2 regions of the Agathobaculum sp. Marseille-P7918 genome follow, and region 1 is predicted to be linked to the other one. Evidence: predicted binding sites of a transcription regulator. Region 1 holds the regulator's gene; the other holds the start of a gene.
What was found. The regulator Rex, encoded in region 1, represses fermentation and respiration genes when NADH is low (regulators of the CRP and FNR family bind a similar motif). The targets are predictions, from matches to a motif close to ATTGTTAANNNNTTAACAAT.
Positions count from the first base shown of each region.

Region 1 (3,419 bases):
CATGTGTTAGGCACGCCGCCAGCGTTCATCCTGAGCCAGGATCAAACTCTCTAAAAATTGTATCGAAAGAGCTGAAGCTCATTCAATCGACTTTAGAGTCTGACGTGTCACTTTGTTTTAAGTGGAGTTGTGACTTCCACCGATTTACCAAGAGTAAAACTCTTAGAATTTCAGGTTCGCACTACACTCGATTTTTATCAAAACCAAGTTAAGCTTTCTCGTTGTTTAATTTACAAGGTACAATCCGCTGTTTTCGAGGACTTTTCAGAACTTTTCGAAGCTCTTTACCGTTCTCGGTGACAGCTTATTTATTATATCAGGTTTATTTCGGTTTGTCAAGAACTTTTTTCATTTCTTTTCAAACTTTTTTTCGACCCGCGCCGCCTCTCATCGAAGCAGCCTATTTAGTATATCAAACCGAGAAGCATTTGTCAAGAAGTTTTTTCAATTTTTTGTTTGCATCCAGTTTGACCGTCTCTATATGAGACTTATACAGTATACCTCCCTTTTTTACTTTTGTCAACTGTTTTTTACCGTATTTTCGCTTTTTGTGACTTGTGGTTCTTTTCGCTTTCTGCTATAATAAATCATTATAATGCTATTTCATAAAAAGGAGGGGTCGGCTTGCCCATCAAAATAGCCGACAGTCTGCCTGCGCGTGCGGTACTGGAAAGCGAAAACATCTTTGTTATGACCGAGCATCGTGCGACTACACAGGATATTCGGCCGCTGCGCATCGCATTGCTCAATCTGATGCCATTGAAAATCGTTACGGAAACGCAAATTCTGCGCTGCTTATCCAATACGCCTATTCAGATTGAGGTGGACTTGATTCAAACCAAGACCTACCACTCCAAAAACACACCTGAGGATCATCTGCTTACTTTCTACAAGACCTTTGATGATATTCGCGATCAAAAGTATGACGGTTTTATCATTACCGGCGCTCCGGTAGAGAATATGCCGTTTGAGGATGTAGAATATTGGAATGAGCTGGTTGAGATAATGGATTGGAGCAAGACCCATGTCCACTCCACTCTGCATATCTGCTGGGGCGCGCAGGCCGGCTTATACCATCATTATGGTATCCCCAAATATCCGCTTCCTCACAAGATGTCCGGTATCTTTCGTCATCACATGCTTTTTCCAAAAGAACCTCTTCTGCGCGGCTTTGACGACGTTTTTTCTGCTCCGCATTCCCGTTATACTGAGGTGCGCGCTGAGGACATTCGCCGGGATGATCGACTGCGTCTGCTGGCAGAGTCCAATGAAGCCGGCGTATACATCGTGGAAGCGATGAATGGCCGTCAGATTTTTGTGCTCGGCCACGGGGAATATGACTCTGATACGCTCAAGAAGGAATATGAGCGAGATTTAGCCAAAGGCTTGAACCCTGCTATTCCAGCTCACTACTTCCGCAACGACGATCCGGATGATGAAATTCTTGTCACATGGAAAGCCCATGCGCACTTGTTCTACACCAACTGGGTTAACTACTACGTCTACCAGACTACACCCTATTTTCTCGATAAAATGTAAATTTGTAAAAAAAGAAACGGCCTGCAGGCCGTTTCTTTTTTATTCCTCTGTCGCGCTGACCAGATGGCACAGCGTCATCAAGCTATCGGACAGATGTACATTTTCCACCGGTACACCCAAGCCACCCAAGTGAAGATCCTCTCCTGTAAAATTCCACAGGCCGCGGATGCCTTGATCGACCAGCTCCCGTGCAATCTCCGGCGCATTGCTCCTCGGAATGGTAAGCACTGCCACATCCGGCTTGTGAGCCGCAATAAACGACGGTAAATCATCACTGCTGCGCACCGAATAGCCGCCGAATTCCTTTCCCTTGAGATCCGGGTTTGCATCAAATGCGCACAGCAGACGGAATCCGCTTGCACTGAAATCAAAGTTATTGAGCAACGCCCGACCCAGGTTGCCTGCACCCAGCAAAATCGCTGTGCGGCCTGCACGCAGACCGAGAATAGAGCCCAATTCCTCCATCAGCTTGTCAATATTATATCCATAGCCCTGTTGCCCAAAGCCGCCAAAACAATTAAAATCCTGCCGAATTTGCGAGGCCGTCAGACCCATGCGCTCAGCCAACGCGCGTGAAGAGATGCGCTGCACGCCTTCAGCCTTCAGTTCACAGATATTTCGGTAATAGCGTGGCAGCCGCTGAATGACCGCTTTGGAAACCTCTTGCTTTCGTTCCACAGGCTCTCTCCTTCTTCCTTCATTGGAATATTTTGATGATTACAGTCCGGCGATGGTATCCAGCACGTAATCCGTAAATTCTTGCGCAGTTGCGCCGGTATCACGGCCGGTAACAACCACTTTTTTCTCTTCAAACATGCAGATGTCCAGTGCGCGATCGAGCTTTTTCGCCAGCTCGACTTCACCGATATGCTCGAGCAGCATCACAGATGCGCGCAACACGGACGACGGATCGGCATACTTTGCGCGGCCTTCCTGCACCATACGCGGCGCAGAACCATGAATCGCCTCAAACATCGCATAACGCTTGCCAATATTGGCCGAGCCTGCGGTGCCGACGCCGCCCTGAATTTCTGCCGCTTCGTCAGTAATGATATCACCGTACAGGTTGGGCAGCACAACCACCTTGAAGTCACGACGGCGCTTGTCGTCGAGCAGCTTTGCGGTCATGATATCGATGTACCAGTCGTCAAACTCGACTTCCGGATATTCCTTTGCCACCTTCTGGCAGGTATCGAGGAATTTGCCGTCGGTCGTTTTAATGATGTTCGCCTTGGTGACGCAGGAAACGCGGTTCTTGCCGGTCTTACGTGCATAGTCAAACGCCAGACGCGCGATACGCTCACAGCCCTGCGAAGTGGCAACCGTGAAGTCGATGAACAGGTCGTCGTCGATCTGCACTCCCTGCGAACCGACAGCGTAACCGCCTTCGGTGTTCTCACGATAGAACGTCCAGTCGATACCAAGTTCAGGCACCTTGACCGGACGTACATTGGCAAACAGGTCGAGCGCCTTACGCATCGCCACATTTGCGGACTCTACGTTCGGCCACGGATCGCCCTTACGCGGAGTCGTGGTCGGCCCCTTGAGAATGACGTGACACTGTTTCAATTCTTCCATCACATCGGGCGGAATCGCGCAGCCAAGCTCTGCACGACGCTCAATGGTCAGGCCGTCGATGACGCGAAACTCCACCTTGCCCGCCTTGACCTTGTCAGCCAGCAACACCTCAAGCGCATGCTGTGCCATACCGGTGATCATCGGGCCGATGCCGTCGCCGCCGCACACGCCGATGATGAGCTTGTCGAGCTTAGAATAGTCAATAAAGTCGTCCTGCGCCTTCATATCCGCAATGCGCTTGCGCTGGCTTTCGACGACCGCTTCAAACTTCTCCAAAATGGACTGGTCGATAGACATGGGAA
Region 1 is NZ_CAXTXI010000004.1:288,851-292,269, reverse strand. It holds partial or broken rRNA gene ACESSO_RS08455 (16S ribosomal RNA) at 1-57, opposite strand, end outside; gene metA (homoserine O-succinyltransferase) at 625-1,539, shown strand; gene ACESSO_RS08445 (redox-sensing transcriptional repressor Rex) at 1,579-2,217, opposite strand; gene ACESSO_RS08440 (isocitrate/isopropylmalate family dehydrogenase) at 2,257-3,414, opposite strand.

Region 2 (3,419 bases), on a different contig from region 1:
CAGGCGCAGCCAATTGCGCCGACAGACAGCGCCGATGTGTCGGTGCCGGAGGAGGAGCTGTACCAGCCGGGGGACAATCCGGATATTGACGCGGCGATACGTGAGGAACTGAACCGCATTCTGAACGAAACCGCTTTTTCCTACCATAATGATACGGGCAGGAACAAGGGATATGCGGGTGAACACCGCGCCAGCTTCACCAATCAGACCGATGTGGATTTCGGTATGATACAGCTGGAGATTTCATTATATAAACTGGACAATCCGCGGCAGTACGGGGATGATGCGACCATTCCGGACGAGCCGCTGGAGGTACATAACGCCTATGTCGGGCCGCTGACCGCGGGAGAGACCGTTCCCCTCTCCTTTACATCGGACACGGATGACTATAACTACTTTCTGTTCGGTTACGGTTATACCTTGGAGGAGTAGACGGGAGCGGAGGACTCTAAGCTGCGGTATCCCTGTGTAACGCTTCCTTCGAGCAGGGTCGCCATAAACCAGTCCAGATTGAGCACGAACATTTCACGCATGCGCGCATCCTTTTTGCTGTCGGTCGGCAGCTTTTCTGCGCGGCGGCAGGTGGCAAGATAGTGCTCACGGACAAATTCCGCGCCGTTTTGCACAATGCCGGGCGCAAGCAGGCCGAGCCGCAAATCGACCGAGCGCGACCACGGGAAGGTGTCCTCGAACAGGATTTCCTCCCGGTGGTACCACGGGTAGCCGCCGAATAGTTCGTCGGCGCACTCGCCGGACAGGCACACGGTCGTGCCGCCGTTCTTGACCGCCGCGCAGAACAGCAGCAGCGAGGAGTCCACGTCCGCCATGCCGGGCAGGTCGCGCGCATCGGTCGCGGGCAGCAGTGCGGCGCACAGGGCGTCCGGCTCGATGACGACGTTGTGATGCTTTGTGCCGAGCGTATCGACCATCATCTGAATGAATTCGTTATCGCTGTTGGGCTGGAAGCTGTTTTTGGTGAAATATTTGTCGTTGTCGCGGTAGTCAACCGACCAGGTGTGCAGTGTTTCGCCGCGCGCGGCATAGGTTTTGGCGGCCAGCATGGACAGAATGGATGAGTCCAGTCCGCCGGACAGGAAGCAGGCAAGCGGGACGTCGGACACCAGCTGCCGCTGTGCCGCGTCGCAGATGAGCTCGTGCGTGCGCGCAATGGTGGTTTCCAGATCGTCCGGGTGCTCATGCGCCTCCAGCTTCCAATAGGTGCGGTCGGCATAGCCCTCGGGCGTGAGCACGGCGTAATGCCCGGGCAGCAGGGAGTCGATCTGCCGGAATACGCCGGACACGGGTGGGCGCGCAGGACCGAGTAGCAGTACGGCGCGCAGACCGTCCTCGTCTACCTCTGGCTCAACTGCCGGATGGCACAACATCGCGCCGATGGTCGAGCCGAACACGATACCGTCCTGCAAGCGCGCGACAAACAGGGGCTTAACGCCCAGACGGTCGCGGCACAACACGAGCCGCCGTTCTTTCTTCTGCCAGATGGCGAACGCGAAAATGCCGTTGAGACGCTCGAACGCATCCGTGTCCCATTCGAGAAAGGCGTGCAGCAGTACCTCGGTGTCCGAATGACCGCGGAACGTGTGCCCGCGTGCAAGTAGGTCTTTTCGTATTTCTTCGGTATTATATAACTCTCCGTTATATACCAGTACCGTATTTCCGTCGGGTGCATACATGGGCTGCGAACCGCCGTCCGGGTCAATGACGATAAGGCGCCGGTGGACGAGCACCGCGTCCGCGTCCTGATAGTCGCCTGCCGCGTCCGGGCCGCGCGGCGTCAGGCTGCGCTGCATGCGTTCTGCCGCTGCGGCATAGCGGCGCGCGTCATGTTCATAATCGACAAAGCCGCCGATTCCACACATAGACTTTTCCTCCTTATATAATGGCCTTCTCTGCTTCTTATGCGGAAGCGGCGCGGAATATGTGAAAAACCACTCAGATAGGGCGTGGGATACCGGTCATGCATATACAAAATGCAAACAAAAGCCGGGATTCCACACAGGGTAAAAATATGAGGCTGCAATGGAAAAAAACGGGTCGAAAATCTCACGCAAAAGTGTGTTAAATCCTTGACATATTCCCGGCAAACGATATAATAGAAATAGACATGCTCCAAAGTAGGGTGTTGGCTTAGGACACGGCACTGCGGCCCATGGGCATCGGGTGCTGTGTTTTTCTGTACACCCGCGAATATTTTTTGGGAGGTATATGGCATGGATTTTAGGCTTACAAAAGAAGAAGCACTGTTCCAGAAGATGTGCCGTGAGTTCGCGCTTAACGAAGTAGAGCCGCTCGCAGCCGAGATCGACGAGCAGGAGCGCTATCCGGAAGAGACTGTCCAGAAGCTGATGAAGTACGGCCTGATGGGCATTCAGTTCCCCAAGGAAGTCGGCGGTTCCGGCGGCAACTATGTCTGCTACTCTATCGCAATTGAAGAGATGAGCCGTGTATGCGGCACCACCGGTGCTATCATTTCCGCGCACGGCACGCTGGGCGCATGGCCGATCTACGCGTTCGGTACCGAAGAGCAGAAGGAAAAGTGGCTCCGCCCGCTCATCGAGCCTAAGGAAGGCGCAAAGCTGGGCGCGTTCGGCCTGACCGAGCCTAACGCGGGCACTGACTCCGCTGCACAGCAGACCATCGCTGAAAAGCAGCCGGACGGCTCCTACATCCTCAACGGCACCAAGGTGTTCATCACCGGCGGCGGCCGTGCGGATACTTACGTTATCTTCGCGATGACCGATAAGACCAAGGGCAACAAGGGCATTTCCGCGTTCATCGTTGACAAGGATGACCCGGGCTTCTCCATCGGCAAGATCGAGCACAAGATGGGCATCCGTGGTTCTCAGACCGCTGAGCTGATCTTTGAAGATGTGCATCTGCCGGCTGACCGTCTGCTCGGCAAGGAGAACGGCGGCTTTAAGATTGCTATGATGACGCTGGACGGCGGCCGTATCGGTATCGCTTCTCAGGCACTCGGCATCGCGCAGGGCGCTCTGGACAAGGCGATCCAGTACATGAAGGAGCGCGTTCAGTTCGGCAAGACGCTGGACAAGTTCCAGGGCCTGCAGTGGATGGTAGCCGATATGTACACTCAGATCGACGCTGCCCGTCTGCTCGTTCGCCGCGCTGCGTTCAACCACGACGTTGGTCTGCCGTTCACCAAGGAAGCTGCTATGGCTAAGCTGTACGCTTCTGAGGTTGCAATGGACGTTACCACCAAGTGCGTACAGATCTACGGCGGCTACGGTTACATCCGTGAGTACCCGATGGAGCGCATGATGCGTGACGCCAAGATCACCGAGATCTACGAGGGCACTTCTCAGGTTCAGAGAATGGTCATCGCCGGTCAGGTTCTGCGCTAAGTAAAGGAGGAAAACTGAACTATGAAGGCTATTGTTTGT
Region 2 is NZ_CAXTXI010000007.1:162,402-165,820, forward strand. It holds gene ACESSO_RS11055 (hypothetical protein) at 1-432, shown strand, start outside; gene asnB (asparagine synthase (glutamine-hydrolyzing)) at 414-1,877, opposite strand; gene ACESSO_RS11065 (acyl-CoA dehydrogenase) at 2,229-3,380, shown strand; gene acrB (acryloyl-CoA reductase electron transfer subunit gamma) at 3,402-3,419, shown strand, end outside.
Region 2: the regulator Rex is predicted to act here: its motif matches at 2,073-2,092, upstream of ACESSO_RS11065 (acyl-CoA dehydrogenase).